One region of the Brenneria tiliae genome, then DNA from elsewhere that is predicted to be linked to it. Evidence: predicted binding sites of a transcription regulator. Region 1 holds the regulator's gene; the other holds the start of a gene.
What was found. The regulator PurR, encoded in region 1, represses purine synthesis genes. The targets are predictions, from matches to a motif close to CANGCAAACGTTTGCNTG.

Region 1 (11,724 bases):
ATCGTGGTGGTAATGTTTCTTTTCAGTTTTATCCGCGAGGAAAATATTCCAATCAGCATCACGTCGCCGGCACTGGTTGCCTCGATACCCTGGCTTATGGGGTTTGTGATCCTGTTTACAGGCTTGATTGCTGGGCTGTTACTGGTTCCAACGATGACCCTCTTCGTGCCAGCAAAACGGGGGGAGTCCTAAACAAGCGCTGATGCGTATTGGTATATTTATTACACTCCTGGGATTCTATTCGCCTACAGGCTCAGCCCTGACGGGATTAGTTTTTGAAATGACATCGTCCGGGGCCCGGCGATGCGTGGTCCTGACTTGGACAGAGGACATGCCGGCAGGGTTTGGTGATCTTGTGAATAAGGAGCAGGGCCGAGTGAGCCTCCCGTTACGGCTGCTTATCGAACTCGACGGATCTTATCGTGTCCGTTTGCAAAAGCAGGCAAATAAACGGGTATATTTCGTTCCCGCCGACAAAATCGCTGCTATCGATGCATGCGAGTCAAACGGAGCTCAGACTGCAGTCAAGAAATAGCAATGTCGACATGAACGCCAGAGGTTGAGCGTCATCATAGCGCGTTAAATGTATCGGATACGGGGAGATTTCAGTGGAAACCGCGGGAGCAAGAAATGGTGCGTTCTAATGGACTCGAACCATCGACCCCCACCATGTCAAGGTGGTGCTCTAACCAACTGAGCTAAGAACGCATTGTGATGCTGGCGGCGTTAACGCCGCGCTGTCAGGGCGACAACGGGGACGAATATTAACGGGCTATACCGCGGCTGGCAAGGAGAAAAACGCAAATTTGTTCTGTGCGGCGCGCGATTGCTGCGCTTCTATCCAGACCGTGCTTTTTTTCATCATTTTCCGCGCTATCCGGCTGATTCCTTAACGGAATCTGCATTAGCGCGCGGCGCGCAGCAGGATTTTTTCCGCGGGTTGCCGCTGTAGCCAGCGAATGCGGGTGACCATCATGATCGCCGCCGCGGTCAGGCCGATGATAAATCCCCACCAAAAGCCCGCCGGTCCCATTCTGGGCACAAGATAATCGGTTAGCGCCAGCAGGTAGCCGCTCGGCAGCCCCAGCATCCAATAGGCGGTAAAGGTTATGTAAAAGATCGAGCGGGTGTCTTTATAGCCGCGCAGTACGCCGCTGCCGATAACCTGAATCGCATCGGATATTTGATAAACGGCGGCCAGCAGCATCAACTGCGACGCCATCGCCACCACCGCCGGCTCCTGGTTGTAAAGCAGGGCGATGGGCTCGCGCAGCAGCGTAGTGAAAATTGCGGTGCAGAATGCCAGTACCACGCCGGTTAGCAGTCCCATATACGATGAAATGCGGGCATTGTCCACCGAGCCTTCTCCCAGTCGGTGGCCGACGCGTATTGTCGTGGCTATACCCACGGAAAGCGGCAGAACGAACATCAGGGAGCTGAAGTTAAGCGCGATCTGATGACCGGCGACGTCCACCACTCCGAGCGGTAAAACCAGCAGCGCGACGATGGCGAATAACGTCACCTCAAAGAGCAGCGCCAGCGCAATGGGCAGGCCGAGACTAAACAGGCGCTTCAGCGTGTGCCAGTCCGGTGTGAATCGCTGCGGCGACCTGATATCGCGCAGCCAGACCGCACGCCTGGTATAGGCCGCCATCAGCAGCAGCATGATCCAGTAAACGGACGCCGTCGCCACGCCGCAGCCCACGCCGCCCAGTTCCGGCATGCCGAACTTGCCGTGGATGAAAATGTAGTTAATGGGGATGTTAATCAACAATCCGATAAACCCGATAATCATGCCCGGCAGGGTTTTCGACAGGCCCTCGCACTGGCAGCGTAAAACCTGATAGAACAGGTAGCCAGGTACGCCCCACAGCAGGGCGTGTAAATAGCCGATGGCTTTTTCAACCAGTTCGGGCGAGTCATTGTTCATCAGGCGGATAATATGCTGTCCCTGATAAAGCGCCAGCATGGTTAACAGGGAAACCGCCAGCGCCAGCAAGGAGGATTGCCGAACCTGATGTGCGATACGATCGCGGCGGCCGGAACCATTTAACTGGGCCACCACCGGCGTCAGCGCCAGCAATAATCCGTGACCGAACAGGATGGCGGGCAGCCAGATAGAGGTGCCTACGGCAACCGCCGCCATATCGGTGGCGCTGTAGGCGCCGGCCATAATGGTATCCACCACACCCATGGATGTCTGAGACACTTGCGCAATGATGACAGGAACCGCTAGCGCCAATAACTTACGCGTTTCAGACAGGTACTTCTGCACAAACACCTTCCTTGAATTGACCAACCGGATAGCGGGATAATTAAACCTGGATAAAAACAATGATATTGCCGATAGCGATAAGGTTGATATTGTAACGACTCGCCAGAAGTAAACCAGCTTGCCGGCGAATAAATTAGCGGTGGACATCATTGCGGTGAATATGCCCGGCGATTATTGGCAATGGGGTTTGGTTTTCAGCTTTATATGGGGCACACTGCATGATAGCGACCTATTTCAATCAGCGATGCGCGCGTCGGCGGTATCGCCCGACAGCTATTCCTTTACACCGTTTTAAGAGGCAAGCCTGATGTTTACCGGTATTGTTCAAGGCACCGCGCCGGTGGTGTCCATCGATGAAAAAGCAAATTTCCGTACCCATGTGGTGCAACTTCCGCCCGAATTACTGCCGGGATTGGTTCCCGGCGCTTCGGTGGCCAATAACGGCTGCTGCTTGACGGTAACCTCGGTGGAGGGCGACCGCGTCAGTTTTGATTTGATGAAAGAAACCCTGAGGCTGACCAATCTGGGGGATATTACCCCAGGCGATACCGTCAACCTGGAGCGGGCGGCGAAATATGGCGACGAGATCGGCGGGCATATTATGTCCGGTCATATTATCTGTACCGCGGAAGTGGTGAAGATTCTGGTTTCAGAAAATAACCATCAGATTTGGTTCCGCCTGGCGGACGAATCGCTGATGAAGTATGTGCTGCATAAAGGGTTTATCGGCATTGACGGGATCAGCCTGACGATTGGTGAAGTTACCCGCAACCGTTTCTGCGTGCATTTGATTCCCGAGACGCTGCACCGCACCACGCTGGGACAGCGGCGCCTGGGGCAGCGGGTGAATATCGAAATTGATCCGCAGACACAGGCGGTGGTAGATACGGTGGAACGGGTCTTGGCCGGCCGACAGGCGTCCGAACTGCTGCCCGAGGCGTAACGCGTAAATCCGCCCCCCGCCGGTTGGATAAGCGTCCGGCTTGCGGGGGGCGGTTTGCTATTTTAGCGCGGAACCCGTACGCCGCCCTCGATGCCGTTAACGCTGAACAGCACCTGCCACAGCTGAATATTGCGGGCGCGGAACGCGCCGGCGCAGGCATTAAGGTAGTAGCTGAACATACGGCGGAATCGCGCGGAATAGCGATCGGAAATTTCCGGCCAATGCTGCTGGAAACGCTGGTGCCAGGCCATCAGGGTGCGATCGTAATCGGCGCCGAAGTTATGCCAGTCTTCCATCAGCATATAGGGTTCGCTGGCATGGGCGATATGTTGTACGGAAGGAATGCAGCCGTTGGGGAAAATATATTTATTAATCCACGGGTCGACTTCGGAGGTGGTTTTTTTGGCGCCGATGGTGTGCAGTAAAAATAACCCGTCCGGCTTAAGATTTTTACTGACCACCCGGAAATAGGTGTCGTAGTTACGCGGTCCGACGTGCTCGAACATGCCCACCGAAACCACCCGATCGAATTGCATATCCAGATCGCGATAGTCCTGCAGCAAAATCGTGACGTCGAGATCCTTGCAGCGCTGCTGGGCTAATTTTTGCTGTTCTTTGGAAATAGTGACGCCCCAAACGGAGACGCCGTACCGGCGTGCGGCGAATTCCGCCAATCCGCCCCAGCCGCAGCCGATATCCAGCAGCGTCATTCCTGGCTGAAGCTGCAGCTTTTCGCAGATCATCTCCAGTTTGTCTTCCTGCGCCTGCTCCAGGGTGGATGCCTGTTTCCAGTAGCCGCAGGAGTACTGCATATAGGGGTCCAGCATCAGCGAAAACAAGTCGTTACCCAGATCATAATGCGCTTCGCCGACTATCCAGGCGCGTTTTTTGGATTGCAGATTCATCAGCCGTGCGGCGGCGACGCGCAAAATATCTTTCAGATGGTGAGGTATTTTTTCATCCAGTCCGGCGCGTAGTATGCGATGGAAAAAAACGTCCAGCCGCTCACATTCCCACCAGCCGTCCATATAGCTTTCACCCAATCCCAATGATCCTTCGCGCAATACGCGTTTAAAGAAATCAGGATTCTTGACCTTGATATCAAAAGGGCGGGAACCGTTGATTTTGACATCGGCCATGTCCAGCATTTCACGCACAATCTGGAACCAGGACGTATGATGACGACCCAGTTCCTCGACATCCTCTACACATGATGAACTCATAACTTCTCCCTACCTTGCTGCTCGCGAAGTACCCGCAAGGAAAGCATAGACAATTATTACCTATTAAGCGGTGTATCGGTGGGATCACCCATCGTCTACCCTCCGGATATCAGAGGAAAATGAAGAGAAAAAAGCCGGTACGCAAACACGTAGAGGCACTTATCCTTAAGATAAATACGCAAACTCCCTATGCGCTGAACACTCAAAGGATAGTGAAAAGATAATTTATGATTGTTGTGCTAAAAACTGCTGATCAGTTTATGACTGCTTCGGCCAAGGTACAAGTATAAATTGGCCGAAGCATTGTTGGCGTGGCGTGCGTTTCCGTTCTCAGGAGTAACGACGGTAATCGCGGAATGGACCGTCGGCCACGGAACGACGTTCGATAAGGCTAGGGTGAACCTCAATGGTCTGCGCGTCTTCCCGCTTGCTGGTGATGCGGTCCAGCAGCATGGCGAAAGCCGATTGCCCCAGCCGTTCTTTGGGCTGATGGATGGTGGTCAGCGCCGGGGTGAAAAAGCGGGAGTGGCGGATATTGTCGTATCCGATGACCGAAATATCCTGGGGAACGCGCAGCCCCAGCTCATCGGCGGCGCAGATTGCCCCCATGGCCATAATATCCCCGCCGCAGAACACCGCCGTCGGCCGATGTTTCTGCGCCAGAATCTGCTGCATCGCCTTATAGCCGGATTCGGGCTCGAAATCTCCCTGAACGATCCATTCATCGTGAATCTGAATATCGGCGTCTTTCAGCGCTTTTAAAAATCCAAGATAGCGCCCGCTGCCGGTATTCCGTTCCTGAATGCCGGGAATGGCGCCGATATCCCGATGGCCGCGCTCGATAAGATAGCGGCCCGCCATATAGCCGCCCTCAAAAGCGTTATCAATAATGGTATCGGTAAAATCGCTGTGGGCCTGCCCCCAGTCCATGACCACCATCGGAATGTTGCGATAGTCTTTCAGCATGGCGAGCAATTCAGGCGGGTATTCCGCGCACATGACCAGCAAGCCATCGACGCGTTTTTGGGCCAGCATGGAAAGATAGGCGCGCTGTTTATCGAGATTGTTATGTGAGTTACACAAAATCAGCGTGTAGCCTTTGGCGTAACAGCTGTTTTCGACGGCTTCGATGATTTCAGCGAAGTAGGGGGCTTCGCTTGAGGTCGCCAGCAACCCAATGGATTTGGTGTGATTGACTTTAAGGCTGCGGGCGACGGCACTGGGTGAATAGTGTAATTCCTTGATTGCCGTCCTGACGGCGGCCCTGGTCTCTTCGGCGACGAAACGTGTTTTGTTGATCACGTGCGATACGGTTGTGGTAGAAACGCCAGCACGTTTTGCCACATCTTTGATCGTTGCCATGTAAAAATGACTCCTGAAACGACTTATTACAGTCGTAAGTATATTGTTAATCGTTTGCCTGCGTTTAATGTTCTCTTCCCAGATAAAAAAAACAGGGTTTCAGAAGGAGAATGCCGAATGTTACACCTGAAGGGGCAAGGCTGGCGTTGTTCGACCAATACGCGGCGTGTCGTCAAACAGCGGATTTTGTCCGATTTGCCGCAAAAGTGGAAGCGGTAATTTATACTATTAGCGAGACGCCGGTATGAGATTTTTTTCTCAAACTATGGAAGACTGGCAATCGTGATATGCAGTTTTACCCTGAAGTTTGGTTGAATCTTCCCAGGACGGTCGATACTTTCTTTTGATAATGGGTGTGCGCAAAAAAGGAGACGCCTATGGATACTGACCTGAAGATGTCGTTGTTGACCACCATTGGTGCGTTGGCGATGATCATCGTATTTAGCTTTACCGCCGTACTGAATTAACCGGCCCTGGGCCGAGCCTCTTTTTTATCTTCGCGGACGGGTTTTAAGCGTAAAACCCGTCCGCATTATTTGCGCGCAGGCGCTGACCCCGAGCCGGTTAGCGAACGGTCTGGGGAGTGACCACGCGGCGTGCGCCGACATAGTGCTCCCGCCAGTAATCCTCGTTCAATTTACTGATACGAATATCCGCGCCGCTACGCGGTGACTGAATGAATTTCCCCTCTCCCAGATAAACCCCGACGTGATCGGCCGCGCCGCGCTTGTTGATGCGAAAGAACACCAGATCGCCGCTCTCCAGCTCGTTTTTGTTAATCGGCGCCGCGTCGCGCAGGTGGTACATTTCATTCGCCGTGCGCGGGATAGGGATTTTGACCACGTCTTTATAGGCGTAATAAACCAGACCGCTGCAGTCAAAGCCGGTGAACGGCGATGCGCCTCCCCAGCGATAAGGTTTACCCATCTGGCCCATCAGCTTATTCATCGCCGTTAATTTGGCATGCTGATAGCGTTTTTTATGCGCCTCGCTCAGCGCCAGTCCTGTTCCCGTTTTGTCTTGCAGCGCGGCTTTGGTTTTGGAGCGTGCGGAGTAAAGCCTGTGGCGGGTTTCCGGCGGCAATTTTTTAAGGTTTTTTCGCACCAGCGCCGGCGTGCCGCCCGTCGTTCTTGACGACGCCTGCTGCCGTTGATGCTTGGCGGCGCGGGGTGTTTTAGCCTTATCGGCGCCTGCATTGGCTTGCGCGCCGTTCAGCGCGGATTTTTGCGGCGCCGAATTCGGCGTATAAGGCGCCGCCTGCGCTAAATTCACCAACAGGGGGCTGAAACATAATATAAAGAGGCCGGTAAATAAGCGCATGATAGCAACGATCGGTAATAGTCCTTAAATCGCCAATGGCGCACAGTATTCCCGAAAACGGCATTATAAAACAGTGGGAATCTCTCTTTTCTTCATACAAAATAGTGAAAAAAAGTTAATGGTGGTTTTTTCGGTGGATTTATCGTCACTGCCGCCGTGAATTTCATCCCATAAGGCCCGCACCGCGGCGAAAATATACCCACATAAAAAATAGCGTTTTTTTGTGGCTGCCGCCCTCGGTACAATAACGTTGAGTGGATGGCGCCGTAATGGCTCATCTGATGTAAAGAAAGTGACGTTAGCCATCCTAAAGGTTTGAGGAAGCGAGAGAATGACGACAACGACAATTGAAAAGATTCAGCGCCAGATCGCTGAAAACCCGATTCTACTGTATATGAAAGGTTCACCTAAATTGCCAAGCTGCGGATTTTCCGCCCAGGCGGTACAGGCGTTGTCTGCGTGTGGCGAACGTTTTGCCTATGTCGATATCCTGCAGAACCCGGATATCCGCGCCGAGTTGCCCAAGTATGCCAACTGGCCGACTTTTCCCCAACTGTGGGTCGACGGTGAGCTGGTCGGCGGCTGCGACATCATTATTGAAATGTATCAGCGCGGCGAGCTGCAGCCGCTGATTAAAGAGACGGCGGATAAATACAAATCCCAGCAGCAGGATCAGGAGTAAGCCAGCCTGGAGTCGCGTGTACAAGCGCGATGCCTGCCGTATAACGAAACCTGCATAACGAAAAGAGAGGGGAGCGCAAGCCACCCTCTCTTTTTTTCAGCGGGCTTAGCTTGCCGCGGAGGCGGCTGCCGGTTGATTTTCATCCAACGCGAGCGGCCATCCGCCCATGCGCTTCCAGCGGTTGACCAGTTCACAGAAGAGCAGCGCCGTCTGATTGGTGTCGTAGAGGGCGGAATGCGCCTGGCTGGAATCAAAAGCGATGCCCGCGGCGATACAGGCTTTGGCAAGCACGGTTTGTCCCAGGACCAGCCCGCTAAGCGCGGCGGTGTCAAAGGTGGCGAAAGGATGAAAGGGATTGCGTTTCAGGCTGCAGCGTTCGGCGGCGGCCATGATAAAGCCATGATCAAAGGTCGCGTTATGCGCCACGATAATGGCCCGGTTGCAGCCCTGATCTTTTAATCCCTTGCGCACGACCTTGAATATTTCATGCAGGGCTTCGTATTCGCTGACCGCGCCGCGTAGCGGGTTGCCGGGATCGATGCCGTTAAACGCCAGGGCCGCGGGTTCCAATACTGCGCCCTCAAAAGGCTCAATGTGGAAATGTAAGGTTTCATCCGGCTGCAACCAACCTTCGGCGTCCATTTTTAATGTTATTGCTGCGACCTCCAGCAAGGCATCGGTTTTGGCGTTAAACCCGGCGGTTTCAACATCGATCACCACCGGGTAAAACCCACGGAAACGACCGCTCAGGGCGTTCAGGTCATTATTATCAGCCATTAGTCTCTTAATCTTTAACAAAATACAGCGCGTATTATGGCAAATTTTGGCGAGAGATGCAGTATGCGCGGGAATCCGGCGGGCGCCAATCAGGCGCCCGCCGAGATTGATTAATTGCCGAGCCCCTGGCCGGATTGAGATTTTTCTATCAGTTCGATTTTATAACCGTCCGGATCTTCGACGAACGCAATAATCGTGGTGCCGCCTTTGACCGGGCCGGCTTCGCGGGTCACATTTCCGCCCGCTTTGCGGATGCGATCGCAGGTGGCGGCCACGTCATCCACCCCCAGGGCGATATGACCATACGCATTGCCCAGATCGTAACGCTCTACGCCCCAGTTATAAGTCAACTCGATGACCGCGCCTTCGCTTTCCTCGGTATAACCGACGAATGCCAGGGTATATTTATACTCCGCGTTTTCACTGGTGCGCAGCAGGCGCATACCCAACACGTTGGTATAAAAGTCGATTGAGCGTTGTAAATCACCAACACGCAGCATGGTGTGAAGTAGGCGCATAATTTTAATTTCCTCGGTTGGCCGCCGTGATGAACGGCAACATGGCGAAAAAAAGCTAACGGATAAGAAGTATAGCGTTGTAGCTATGCCGAGTCCAAGCCATTGCCGGCCAGGCAGAACGATGACGTAGGAAAATCCCCTTTAATTACAATGGCTATCTAATTATTTCATCTGTTACTGTCAGCAAAGACTTGCCAGCGAGAGCGATCGAGGCTTCAATAAACGGGGTGGTAGAAGGAGGCGCGGTGCCTGAGCAACTTGAACTCTTTGCTGTTCCCAATCCTTGCCGTGGCGTTTGTCAGTCTGATGAGCGAGGTTTTTGCCGCGGTTGTTTTCGCAGCCGCAATGAGCGTTTTGGCTGGGGGCAGATGAGCGACGTGCAGAAACAGGAGGTGCTGCGTTTGTGCCGGCAACGGATGAAACGCCAGTTGCGCAGCGGGAAATCAGAGCCGCCCGCGGAGTCGCGGCAGCCGTCTTTATTTTAACGCTCTCTAAACGGTCACTGAATAAAATAAGCCCGAGATCATTTTTACCATCCGTTTATTTGGTAGAATCTCATTATTCAAAATAATAAAAATCATTTTCCATTTTTATAAATCAGAGTTGATTGCAATCCAGGGATATAACTTAGCATGCTAATTATAAGGAGAGTTTATGGAATTGCCATTAGGATCTGATTTAGCTCGTTTGGTGCGAGTTTGGCGCGCACTAATTGATCATCGGCTAAAACCGCTGGAACTGACGCAAACGCATTGGGTGACGCTACATAATATCTACCATCTTCCGCCCGGTCAGTCGCAGATTCAACTGGCGAAAGCGATAGGGATCGAACAGCCTTCATTGGTCCGAACGCTGGATCAATTGGAAGATAAGGGTTTGATTACCCGACATGTGTGCTCACACGACCGACGCGCCAAGCTTATAATGCTTACCGAAGCCGCGGAACCGATCATACAGGCGGTCAATGACGTAGTTAGCCGCACCCGTAACGAAATTCTATTCGGCATCACTCCTGAACAGGTCGATGAATTGGCCTTGCTGATTTCGCGTTTGGAAAAAAATATACTGGCGTTACATGAGAGCCAGTCTTAGTTCATTTTTCATCGCCGTCTTTGCGGCATAAGAAATAGTCTTTGACGATCTTGTTGGTTATATTTTTGCTACATTTTTAACAACAACGTAATGATTATTGATGGTAATCACCACCGTGCGGGTGGTGATTATGGTCAGGAATCAGCGAGGAGAAACGGTAATACTGCGGCCGTTGCTGGCCATCGCCACGCGTTGCCCGGCGCTGAATCTGGTGTCGCCCTGTTTTTGAACCACCATAATGGTGCTGCCGTCATCCTTACGGATTTCCAGCTCCACGCCTTGAGTCCGATTTAGCGCGCCCGTAGCGCTTTGACCGGCTACGCCACCCGCAACCGCGCCTGCGGCCGTTGCCAGACTACGGCCGGATCCCCCTCCGACGGTGTTGCCCAGAAAGCCCCCCAAAACCGCACCGCCAAGCGCGCCGATGATGTTGGAGTCCTCACCCGCCTGAATTTGTATCGGACGCGTTGATACGATGGTGCCGTAGGTGACGGTTTGCACCTGCTTGGCTTCGGATGCGCTGTAAACATCTCCTGAAAGCGTACTGGTATTGGCGCAACCAGCCAGGGTGATACCAGCTAGGGTAACCACAAGCAAACGCTTCATCATAATAAATACTCCTGTAATGGCGATATGTCGGGTTGGCTCTGCCTCGGCCGACGATGGTATACGGTTAAATTATGGTCTGGCTTAATGTTCCATTCCACTCTTTTTACTCTTTTTTGCAGAATATAATAGTGTCTTTAAATTGATGGTAAACGGAGAGAAAAATCCGCCGTCCCGGTTTTTGCTATACTGCACCTCATCACCCGGCCACATTTTTAACAAAAATTCAACCGCGATAACAAAACATAAAAAATATAATAATTCAGTGCTTTAAAATGCTATTTTTATCCCGGACCCATGTTTAATTGTTAGTTTTCTTTACCCTGCGGGGAAAAGGTCATGAAATGAGATCAGGCAGATATATCGGTGTGATGTCGGGCACCAGCCTCGACGGTATTGACGTGGTGCTGGCGGCTATTGATGAATACACAGTTGCGCAGCAGGCCAGCTATAGCCACCCGCTGCCGCAGGATATCAAAAAGGCCGTTCTGGGCATGTGCCAGGGACAGCAGGTCACGCTGTCCGCACTGGGGCAGTTGGATACCCGCCTGGGGATCCTGTTCGCCGAGGCGGTACTGGCATTGCTTAAAGAGACGGGAGTGAATGCGCGGGATATCACCGCCATCGGCTGTCACGGGCAGACCGTCTGGCATGAGCCGAACGGCACGGCGGGCTGTACGCTGCAAATCGGCGATAACAACCGCGTTGCCGCCATGACCGGCATTACCACCGTGGGCGATTTTCGTCGCCGCGATCTGGCTTACGGCGGGCAGGGGGCGCCTCTGGTGCCGGCGTTTCATCACGCGCTGCTGCAGCACCCGACCGAGCGCCGCATCGTACTGAATATCGGCGGCATCGCCAATTTGTCGCTGCTGGTTCCGGGGGCCGCCGTGCGCGGCTATGATAGCGGTCCGGGAAATATGCTA
Region 2 (11,724 bases), on a different contig from region 1:
GCTGTTGATGGCCACTTCCGCTACGGCGGCGCGCGCCATGCGCTCCTCTTTGACGTACACCGCCTTATCCACCATCACGATTCCCCGCAACAGCAGCGGCAGCGCCAGTACGCCGCACAGCAGGGAAAACAGGATCACCCCGGTGGCGATAAACACCAGTTGATAGCGCGACGGGAAAGCGGTGCCGTCGGTCAGCAGCAGGGGAATGGAGAGCACGCCCGCCAGCGTAATGGCGCCGCGTACGCCGGCAAAGGAGGAGATCCACAGTTCACGGGTGGTGAATTCGGCAAACACCATCGGCTTCTTTTTCTGGATATGCAGGCTGTATCTTTTCATCATCCACAGCCAGCCAAAGCGCAGAAATAACAGCGCCGCATAAATCACCGCGATATCGGTGAACAGCATCCAGGTTTCCACCGTGGGATCCAGCTGCGCCTGGGTGATCGAGGTATCCAGAATGCCCGGCAGCTGCAGCCCGAGCATAATGAACACCATGCCGTTAAACACGAACTCCAGCATCGACCAGACGCTGTTGGCCCGCAGCCGCATCGCCAACGGCGCATTGCGGATGATCCCGGACTGGCCGATGGTCATCCCGGAAGCGACCGCCGCCAGAATGCCGGAAACCCCGATATGCTCGGCGATCAGATAAGCCGCGAAAGGCAACAGCAGCAGCAATACGATTTGCGTCGCCGCGTCGTTGCCGCTCCAGCGGCTGATGATGCGCAGCGATTTACTGTACAGCCAGGTGACCGCCACGCCGGCCAGCAGCCCGCCCAGCGCCACTTTAGTAAACGCCAGCGCGGCGCCGGAAACGCTGAACACCATGGTTCCCATGGCGATGGCGACGGCAAACTTCAGCGACACCAGGCCGGAAGCATCATTCATTAACGCTTCGCCCTGCAGGATCCCCATCAGTTTTTTCGGAATGCGATCCTCGCCGACGATACCGGAAAGCGCCACGGCATCGGTGGGAGACAGCACCGCCGCCAGCGCGAAAGCGGCGATCAGCGGCATGCCGGGCACCATCCAGTAGATGAAGTACCCCACCCCCACCACGGTAATCAATACCAGGATCAGCGCCAGACCTATAATCTCGCGCCCGTGCTTGAGAAATTCGCGGGTCGGCGTCTTCCAGCCGTCGGCAAACAGCAGCGGCGGGATAAACAGCACCATAAACAGCTCGGGATTGAAATCAACGTGCAAACCGAACTGGGGCCAGGCGAGTATGGCGCCAACGGCGATTTGCATTAACGGCAGAGGAACCTGAAAGGGTAAAATTCGTGTAACCACCCCCGACAGAGAAACCATCAGGGTCAAAATAAGAATAGTAAAAAAGATTTCCATGCTTTCCTTAGACTATCTCCCGCTGCATTAAAAGGTTGACGATCGGCCTGCCCGTCCCTAGAGGTACGGCCCGACGATTTAACGCATTTATTCTGGCACTAAAACGGGCGCCTGAGCGTAGAAATTTCCACTTTTGCGCATTTTTTTTCACCCCCCGAACGCCAGCGGATAACCGATGACGCCTTGAGCGGGACGGCGCCGGGTTATTCCGTTTGCCACCACTCCACCCGCCGGGCAAAAGGATCGGCTTCATGCCAGATCTTTTCCGGCGTCAGGCGTAATACCAGCGCCTGGTTTTCACTGTAGGTTGGCCAGTTTATCTCTCCATGGGCGGGGCGCTGATGGTGAATAAAAGCGGCCCACAGGGCGTGAAGGGAGCGGGCGAAAGCGGCGTCCGCGATACGCTGATAAGGCTTGAGATGGCTGAGATCGGCGCCGTCCCGATACCACACATGCCCGGCTTCGGCGCCGTGGGGCGCCCCCAGTTCATCCGCCGCCAGCGCGCCGTAAAGATATTTATAAACCGGCTGACGGCGGGCGTGAAACCGGGCAAAACGGGTCGACGGATTGTGAAAAACCAGATCGCCGCCGATCGCCCGCCACAGGCCGAGCGCGCTGTGGCCGGGCAGCCGCGCCCGATAGCGCCGGACAATCTCCGCGCCGCGCAGTCCGCAGGGTCTGACGCGCGCATCCAGCAGGCGCGCCGCATCGGCAAAGCTCAGCGCGTCATGCATCTGCGAGTGGGTAACATATTCTCCCGTCGTGCAGCCAATCATCATCGGCACCGGCGCAATCAGGCCGGCTTCCGCCGCCCGCTCCGGGTGCGACGGCAATGAAATACCGTCGATAACCGGCACAAAAGGAGCGCCCAGCATGGTTATGGCGCCGTCCCGCGCATAATCATGCCGGTGATAGGACTCGTCACAAACGGATTTTTGCGCCAGCAGCAGGCGTTCCAGCGGCAGCGTCCTCAGATCGCGCGCGTCCGCGTTCAGCGCACGCAATACTCTGGCGGTCACCTTGCGCGCCTCATCCGGCGAAGCGAGCCCGGTACTCGCCCCGCTTTGCAGCAACGCCCGGGAAAACAGCCCCGCGGCCTGCGGCATCGCCATCACCGCGGCGACGGAAAAACCGCCGGCCGAACGCCCGGCGAACGTCACGCGCCGGGGATCGCCGCCAAAGGCGGCGATATTCCGCTGCACCCACCGCAAAGCCGCGATTTGATCCAACAGCCCGCGGTTATCGGGATATTCGCCGCCCAGATGCATAAACCCCAGCGCCCCCAGGCGATAATTCACACTGACTTCAACAATGCCGCCGGCGGCGAAAGCGCCGGTTTGCAACAGGGCTTCATTGGCCGAACCCACCGCGTACCCGCCGCCGTGGATCCACACCAGCACCGGCGCGCATCCGCCAAGGTCGGGAGTGCGGATATTCAGGGTCAAAAAATCGCTTCCCGCCGCCAGATGCGAGGCGGCGGCGCAGCCCACCGGCCCGTAGGTGGGATGCTGAGGACAGACGCTGCCGAAGGTTTTCGCCGGGCGGATCCCCGGCCAGGCCGCCGCCGACTGCGGCGCGCAAAATCGATTTTCCGCCGTAATCGGCGCGGCGTAGGGTATCCCCAGAAAGGTGGCGATGCCGTTTTCCATCACGCCTTCCACCCGGCCGGCCTGCGTTTCCACGATCATCATATTTTTTCCGCTACTCGAGAAGGATAAAAGCGAGGCTTCACAGCGCCTTGCGTAGCCCGACCAGCCGCTCCAGAATCACCACCACCAGCACCGAAATCAAAATCAGCATCACGGAAAGCGCCGCGATTTGCGGGTCGGTGGAGTATTCCAGATAGCGATAAATTTCGGTCGGCAGCGTTGAGGTATGGGTTGAGACGATAAACAGCGACAGCGTGGCTTCATCAAAGGAGATCAGAAAAGCGATCACCGCGCCCGCTATCAGTCCCGGCCGGATTAACGGCAAGGTAATACACCGGAATACCCTGAACGGCCGGGCGCCGTGGATGAGCGCCGCCTCTTCCAGCCGGGGATCAACCGCCAGCAAGCTCATGCTGATGGTGCGCACGGTGTAGGGAATGGTAATGCCCAGATGGGCCAGAATAATACCGCCATAGCTATCGAGCAGCCCCAGCGGCGCAAGCACCAGCATCAACCCCACCGCCAGCACGATATGCGGTACCAAAAACGGAGCGGCCACCAGAAATGAGATTAGCCGCCGTCCGCGGAAACGGTAACGGGTTATCGCCAGCGCAAGCAGAATGCCGGCGATGACGGCAATCGTACCGACGGTGACGCCAATGACCAGACTACGCCAGAAAGCGGCGATAAATTCAGCATTATCAATCACCTTGCGATAGGAACCCCAGGAGAAACTCTCCGGCGGAAAAGAGAGATATTGCCGGGTATCAAACGAAATGATCAACACCACGATAATCGGGGCCAACAGAAAAAGATAAATCAGCGCGATCAAGGCATGCCAGGCAACCCTGCCGGCCGCGATACGGCGACGCGTCATGCCGCGCCCTCCCCTTCCACGGAGCGCAACGCCCGTTGATACAGAAAAATAATGCCGCCGAACAGCAGCAACAGGATAAACGACAGGGCCGCGGCCAGCGTCCAGTTAAGGGTGACCGTGGCTTCGCTGAATATTTCCGTGCCCAGCACGAAAACCCGCCCGCCGCCCATCAGCCGCGGCGTGACGAACGCCGATATGCTCAGCACAAAGACCAGCAGGGCGGCGGTTAAAATCCCGGGCAGGCTTAACGGCAGAATAATGCGATAAAAGATCTGCCAGCGATTGGCCCCCAGGGTACTGGCGGCTTCCTCCAACTGGCGGTTCAGCCTGCCGAAGCCGCTCAGCATCGCCAGAATGGCGTAGGGCATCAGAATCTCCACCAGGGCGATGCCGGCCCCCAGCGCGTTATTGGTTAATTTCAGCGGGAACTCAATCAGCGATAGCCACAGCAATAGGCTGTTTATCACCCCCTTATCCCCCAGCAATACCATCCAGCCGTAGGTTCTGACCACCATTGAGGTCAGTAACGGCGCCACGGCCAGCGCCGTTAATACGCCTCGCCAGCGGCTGGTGCTGCGCACCAGGAATAACGCCACCGGATAGGAAAGCGCCACCGCCGCCGCGCTGACGCCAAGACCCAACGCCAGCGTATTGCCGGCCACCCGCCAGTAAAAAGGATCGAGCACGATGCTTTGATAAGACGCCAGCGTCCAGGCGGAATCGCCGCCGCTGAACGCCGATGGGGAAAGCGAAGCGCGCATCAGCCAGAGCAGCGGCGCAAGGAAAGTGACGCCCAGCGCCAGCAGGCCGGGCAACAGCAGCATTAACAGCAGGGCGCGCCGATGGGTCCGCTCTTTCATGGGGTTTTCCGCCGGATTAAGGTGACGTCGGCGGGATCGACGGTCAGGGTAATAGGATCGCCCACCTGCGGCGCATAGCCGACATGGGTAAATATCTCCGCCTGCAGCCGATGCTGGCCGCAAATCACCGTCAGCGACTGCACCTGCCCGCGATAGACGATACGCTCGACGATACCGCTGAAGCGATTAACGCCGGCGTTATTCCCCGCCAGGGCCGGCGCCAGGCGGTGAGGACGAATCAACAGCCGCGCCGTCTCGCCCGGCACCGTCTCGCCGGCAAGGCGAATGGCGCCTAACCCGGCGATTTCAGCCTCCCCATTCGCGGTTATGCGCGCCGAGAAAAAGTTGCCGTTGCCGATAAAGCGGGCCACGAAGTCGCTTTGCGGACGGTCGAAAATATCGCCCGGGGTGCCGATTTGCTCCAGACGGCCGTCGGACATCACCACCAGACGATCCGCCATCGACAGCGCTTCATCCTGATCGTGAGTGACAAAAATAGCGGTAACGCCGGTGCGCCGCTGAATGTCGCGGATCTCATCACGCATCTCATCGCGCAGCTTGGCATCAAGATTGGATAGCGGTTCATCAAACAGCAGCAGCGCCGGTTCAATCACCAGCGAGCGGGCAATGGCCGCCCGCTGTTGCTGCCCGCCGGAAAGCTGGCCGACGCGGCGATCGCCAAAACCGTTCAGCTTCACCAGATCCAGCGCTTTCCTGACGCGCTCATCCCGTTCCGTGCGGCCCACCCCGCGCGCGTCCAGACCAAAAGCGATATTCTGGGCAATGGTCATATGCGGGAACAGCGCATATGACTGGAAAACCATGCCGATATTGCGCTGATAAACGGGAATGGCCGAGATATCCCGCCCGTTCAGGCTTATCGCGCCGGCATCCGGCTCTATCAGCCCTGCGATCATGCGTAAAATCGTCGTCTTGCCGCAGCCGGAGGGACCGAGCAGCGCCAGCATTTCCCCCTGGGATAGCGAAAAGCTGACGTGGTCGACGGACGGCGCGGCGCAACCCGGATACGTTTTTACCAGATCGTCCACCACAACATGGAAATCAGACATATAAACCCTGTCGGCATCAAATCAGTTAACCGCTATGACTTCGCGGCGAATCCGCTGGATCCACGGCGCGTATTGTTCCGCCACCCAGGGCCAGTCCAGCGACATTTGCGCCGCCTGCGCCTCCTTGCTGCCGTAGATTCGTTCGGCGACGGCGTCCGGCAGCGTCACCGCCTGATTCACCGGTCCGTAGAAACTCTTTTCGGCAAACAGGGTCTGCGCCTGCGCGCCGATGGCGTAATTGACGAACAGCTGAGCCGCATGGGCATTCGCGGAGCCCTTCACCAGATTAATGGTGTTGGTCTGACCGATGCTGCCTTCTTTCGGCAAGGCGATGCCGATTTTGCCCCCTTGCGTATCGTGAAGATATTGCGCCCGGCCATTCCAGCAGATCGCCAAATCCGCCTCGCCGCTCTGAATCACCGCGTAGCAGTCCGGCGCCGGATCCCAGGTGGATACATTCGGGGCGATTTGCTTGAGCAGGTTAATACCCGGTTCAATACTCCGTTTGTAATCGCCGCCCTGCAGTCTGGTCAGAATGGGGAGCAGAATCACCCCGCGGGTATCCGCCAGGGGCGCCGCTATTTTCCCTTTGTACCGACTATCCGCCAGATCGTTCCAGCTGAGCGGAGGCTGTTTGACGTTATCGGTGTTATACAGAATGGACAGGTTATCCTGGGAGAAGGCGATGGTGCGGTTGGCGTCAATATTGGCCCAGGCGGGAATATCTTTTAAATTGCCGACGATGTTCGGATCGAGCTGCGCAAATAAGCCCTGTTTATTGGCGCGGATCGCCACCGCCACATCAATCAGCGCCACGTCTATCTTGGGATTATTTTTCTGCAGCGTCAGCAACGCCAGAGACTCGGCCGAATTCTTGCTTTGCTGGTAATTCACCTCGATATGAGGATATTTGGCTTTAAAGGGTTCGATAACGAATTTTTTATAATTATCGGCAAATACGCCGGAGAAACCGACGATATTAACCACCCCGCGCTCCTCCGCATGGGCCGAAACGGAAATCAGCGCGCAGCAGACGATGGCGCTTAGGCCAGCGGCCATATTTAATAATGAAAAGCGGGATAAGGTATTTTTCATTGGATTGCCTCAGATTAATCAAACCGCGTCAGCCGCGGGCCGCCATGCCGCATCAAGCACTCGCAGCCAGTTGTCGCCCAGCAGTTTCAGGATCAGTTCGGGCCGCCAGCCGCGGGCAAACATGCGCTCGGTCAGGTTGGGAATATCGCTGATACGCGCAATTCCCTGCGGCTTATTGATTTTTACCGAACCAAATTCGGTTAGCTTGCGAGCGGTGCCCTTATCCCGATTGGCCCACAGCAAATACGGTCCCGGCCGCGGACGGCCCTGAGAGAAGTCGGTACCGATGCCCACATGATCTTCCCCCACCAGTTCAATGACATAACTCATGGCATCGAGATAATCCTCAATGGTGGCGTCATTGCCTGCCGCCAGCCCCGGAGCAAACAGGCTGATGCCGACTATCCCGCCGTTTTCGGCGCAGCCTTGCAGCAACTCATCGGGCTTATTGCGTTTAACGTCCTTCAGCGCCCGCGGCAGCACATGGGAAATGCATACCGGCGCGCGTGAGCGTTGAATCACATCGGCGCTGGTGCGATCGCCCACGTGGCTTAAGTCGCACAGCACGCCGACGCGGTTCATTTCCGCCAGCACTTCCTTGCCGAACCCGGTCAATCCACCGTCATGCTCCTCCAGATACCCCGCGCCGGAGTAGTTCTGGGTGTTGTAGGTCAATTGCATCACGCCGACGCCCAGATCCTTGAAAATTTCGATATAGTCCAGCTTGTCTTCCAGCGGCGAGGTGTTTTGCCAGCCAAGAATGATCCCAGTGCGATTTTCCCGTTTGGCCGCGGCAATATCGGCCACCGTTTTCACCGGACGGATTAAATCGCTGTTCTCGCGCAGCAGGCGTTTCCACTGCGAGACATAGGCAATCCCTTCACGAAAATTTTCCCATAGCACGGAGGAGCAATTAACCGCGGTCAAACCCGCGGCGCGCATTTCAATAAAATTTTCACGCGTCCATTCGCTGGTTTGCAAGCCGTCGATAACCCTGGCCCGCTGGTGTAATTGCCTGGCGCTCATAAAATTATCACCTGAATATAATACGATTAGTTTCTGATACGGACTCAGTGGAATTGACGTTCAAGATGCGAAAAAGCTATTTCCCGCTGACGGGGAAAATAAATCCCGCCGATAGCTTTATTAATATTAGATTCTCTCATCCACCATTATTAACCCTTATTTACTATTCATTATTTGCATTCTAAGCCACCTTTTATGTGATTTGTTAATTATAAATTTCGCTTAGCTTATGAGCCAAATAAAAAACATTATGATTACATATTGGATATCGGCGTCACGATGCCGGTGACGAAATTCAGATTCGGGATAGCGGGGAAATCAGGAAAAACGCGGGAGAGGTATAAGGTTATACGGGGGACGACGTCCCCCGCATGCGCGCCGGATTACAGCGCCCAGCCGCCGGCGTAGAACGCCACCAGCGCAACGGCGATAAGCACGGTGCCGATATTCAGCTTGCGCCATTCGCCGGAGAAAATACGCCCCAGCACCAGCGAACCGAAGCCCAGCATAATACCGGTCACGATGTTGCAGGTCAGCACGATAAACACCGCACAAACCAGGCCCGACATCGCATCTACGAAGTCGTCAAAGTTCAGTTTGGACACGTTGCCCAGCATCAGCAAACCGACGTACATCAGCGCGGGCGCGGTGGCATAGCCGGGAACCAGATAGGACAGCGGCGACAAAAACAGAATCAGCAGGAACAGCACCCCGACCACCGTCGCGGTCAGACCGGTTTTCCCCCCCGCGGCGGTACCCGCCGCGGATTCAATATATACCGCCGCCGGAGAAGTCCCCACCAGGCTGGAAAGAATACTGCTGACGGAGTCGGAGGTCAGCGCTTTGCCGCCATTGATGATTTGTCCGTCCTTATCCAGCAGATTCGCCTGGCCGGCAACCGCGCGGATCGTTCCGGTCGCATCAAACACCGCCGTCATCACCAGCGCCAGAACGCTGGGCAATATCACTGGCTGCAACGCGCCGATAATATCCAGACTGAAGATCAGCGACGTCCCGTCCTCGCCGGTCAACGTCGGCCAGGCAAACCAGCCCTGATATTTCACGTTCGGATCGAAGATCAGGCCGATAATGGAAATCACGATGATAACCAGCAAAATACCGCCCGGAACGCGGCGCTTTTCCAAGCCGATGGTGGCAGCCAGACCCAGCAACGCCATGATAACCGGGAAAGAAGTAAAATCTCCCAGGGCGACGGGCAGGCCCTCAATCGGATTTTTAATCACCAGCCCGATACCGTTGGCGGCAATAATCAGCAGGAACAGGCCGATACCTATCCCGGTTCCGTGCGCCACCCCCAGCGGGAGATTACGCAGGATCCAGGTACGGATCCCGGTGGCGGAAATAACGGTGAACAGCACCCCCATCAGGAAAATCGCCCCCAGCGCCACCGGAATGCTGATCTGCTGACCCAATACCAGGCTGAACGCCGTAAAGGCGGTCAGGGAAATCGCACAGCCGATAGCCAGCGGCAGGTTGGCCCACAGCCCCATCAGCAATGAACCCACCCCGGCAACCAGACAGGTGGCGACAAACACCGCCGCCGGAGGGAAGCCGGCTTTGCCCAACATGCCCGGTACGACAATCACCGAGTAAACCATGGCCAGAAAGGTGGTTAATCCAGCCAACACTTCCTGACGCACGTTGCTGCCGCGCTGCGTTATTTTAAAAAATGCATCAAGCGCACTATCCGCCTGACGAGTGGTATTTGACATGGTGGTATCCCCTGAGATGTCATCATTATTAAGGTCAATGCGGTTCCGTTCACCCGGCCTTGCACCGGGCATGCGTCAGCCGACGCACCATGAACCATAAGGCCGTGCACGCAAACGATTACTTCGTGCGATGCAAAACCACAAAATTGAGCCAGGTTATGCGAAGCAAACGATTATCCTGCTTCCCCGGCGTCCATTTCAACTGCTAATCAACACTATTTACCTATAGTTGCCGCATAAACGCACGCCAGCCATTCCGCTGATAAAAAAACGGCGTCGGCAGATCGGCGGGAGAGAAACTGCGAACGGGGAAAGGTTTTGATGGACGACGGAATGAATCAAAACGGCAGTTTACTTCAAGCAAACTCGGCGTTCATTTTTTGTGACTGACATCACAAAAAAATTGACCGGCCATATCAACTCGAGTATGCTTTAAAACGTGACGAGAATCACAGAAATAAATTCGCTAACGAGGAATCCGCAAAATGAAACTGCTGAAAAAAATCATCGCCATATTTGAAAACACCAGCGTAAGCTTTGGTACTTTCAACCTCTGAGAACAGCAAACGTGAAGGGGATAAAGATGAATATTGTCCGTAAAATCAATAAGCTATTAAAAGCGTTGGGCAAAACCTACTGCGGTAGCAACCCCCTCGCCATTTTCCGTTAATCGTACCGGGTGATTGCCGCCCGGCCAGATTACCGCTGCGTCACTCACCGGCGCCGGATCCCGCTATAACGGCGTTCGCCAGCGCCGAAGTGCCGCGCAGCCCGCAACCCTCTCAGGCATAAAGCGAGACTTCCCCGTTGGGGCGGGTTTTGAAACGGCGATGCAGCCAAAGATATTGCTCCGGCGCCCGCATGATTTCCTTTTCTATCACTTTGTTCATGTAACAGGCGGCTTGCTGCTCGTCATTATACGGATAATCCTGCAACTCAGGCTGAATCACCAGCTTATACCCGGAAGCGTCAGGCTTGCGGATAAGCACCGTGGTGACCATCGCCGGCTTGGCCAAACGCGCAATGGTAAAAGTGCCGCTGGTGGTCGCCGCTTTCTTCACGGCGAAGAACGGCGCGAAAACGCTGCCTTTCGGGCCGTAGTCCTGGTCCGGAGCAAACCATACGGCTTCGCCGCCTTTCAGCGCGCGCACCATGCCGCGCAGATCCTTACGATCGATCATCGCCTTGTTGGAACGGGAGCGGCCCCAGGTTTGCACCAGCTCCATCACTTTATTGTTATGCGGCCGATACATCGCCATCAGCGGCCGGCACAGCCCCATCGCCCTGCCGCCCAGCTCCAGCGACATAAAGTGGATGCCAATCACCATCACCCCGCGCTCTTTGGCGCAGGCTTGCTGTAAATTTTCCAGTCCCGACACATCAAACCAGTGACGAACACGGCGATCCGACCAAAACCAGGCCATACCCGTTTCCACCAGCGCCATCCCCAGCGAGGAGAAATTATTGACGATCATCGCTTCCCGCTCCGCAACAGAAATAGCGGGAAAGCAAAGTTCAAGGTTACGCCGGGCAATCGCCACTCTGCGTTTAAGAAAAAAGCGGGAAAAACGGCCGACGCTGCTGCCGATTTTCATCAGCAGCGGATAGGGAAGTTGCACCAGCAGAAACAGGAAGCCGAGACCGAACCATGTGGCCCAGTAGCGAGGATGGAGGAAACCCCTGGTAAATGTTTGTTTAATTCTCATGAGACTCATCTTTAAGTGTTCAAAGCGCGTACCGCATAAAGAAAGCACTCCTGCACGTAACATCGACTATGACACTACCTACCGTATAATAGTTGCCGTCTTGCACGAAATTCAGTCTAACCGCCTCGGTCTTTATGGTTAAAGCCAAAGCAGGGAAAGCAGGTTTGGAAGGGGCATGAGAAGTATTCAGGTCCCACCTGCCAATCGGCAACAGCTGCGGACATGATACTCGATTCGGAATAAGGATAGGAGTAGTAATAATAGAAATAATTAAGCCCCTCAGAATATCTGCGGGGCTTAATGCATAATCAGGTGTTTTCAGCGATGAACCGGACGAAAGCGCTAAAGCCAGGTAAGATTC

Region 2: the regulator PurR is predicted to act here: its motif matches at 9,765-9,782, upstream of MFP24_RS12940 (NCS2 family permease).

What each region holds. Positions count from the first base shown of each region.
Region 1 is NZ_JAKPCB010000090.1:9,077-20,800, forward strand. Features, by position in the region: gene MFP24_RS04790 (hypothetical protein) at 1-192, shown strand, start outside; tRNA gene MFP24_RS04795 (tRNA-Val) at 632-708, opposite strand; gene MFP24_RS04800 (MATE family efflux transporter) at 905-2,275, opposite strand; gene MFP24_RS04805 (riboflavin synthase subunit alpha) at 2,583-3,218, shown strand; gene cfa (cyclopropane fatty acyl phospholipid synthase) at 3,281-4,441, opposite strand; gene purR (HTH-type transcriptional repressor PurR) at 4,772-5,803, opposite strand; gene cydH (cytochrome bd-I oxidase subunit CydH) at 6,181-6,270, shown strand; gene MFP24_RS04825 (C40 family peptidase) at 6,368-7,123, opposite strand; gene MFP24_RS04830 (Grx4 family monothiol glutaredoxin) at 7,455-7,805, shown strand; gene rnt (ribonuclease T) at 7,911-8,582, opposite strand; gene gloA (lactoylglutathione lyase) at 8,693-9,100, opposite strand; gene MFP24_RS04845 (DUF1289 domain-containing protein) at 9,346-9,585, shown strand; gene slyA (transcriptional regulator SlyA) at 9,755-10,192, shown strand; gene MFP24_RS04855 (outer membrane lipoprotein) at 10,334-10,801, opposite strand; gene anmK (anhydro-N-acetylmuramic acid kinase) at 11,143-11,724, shown strand, end outside.
Region 2 is NZ_JAKPCB010000098.1:94,482-106,205, forward strand. Features, by position in the region: gene MFP24_RS12905 (Na+/H+ antiporter) at 1-1,347, opposite strand, end outside; gene MFP24_RS12910 (carboxylesterase/lipase family protein) at 1,551-3,038, opposite strand; gene MFP24_RS12915 (ABC transporter permease) at 3,076-3,873, opposite strand; gene MFP24_RS12920 (ABC transporter permease) at 3,870-4,733, opposite strand; gene MFP24_RS12925 (ABC transporter ATP-binding protein) at 4,730-5,803, opposite strand; gene MFP24_RS12930 (ABC transporter substrate-binding protein) at 5,825-6,898, opposite strand; gene MFP24_RS12935 (dipeptidase) at 6,917-7,924, opposite strand; gene MFP24_RS12940 (NCS2 family permease) at 8,308-9,657, opposite strand; gene lpxP (kdo(2)-lipid IV(A) palmitoleoyltransferase) at 10,440-11,363, opposite strand.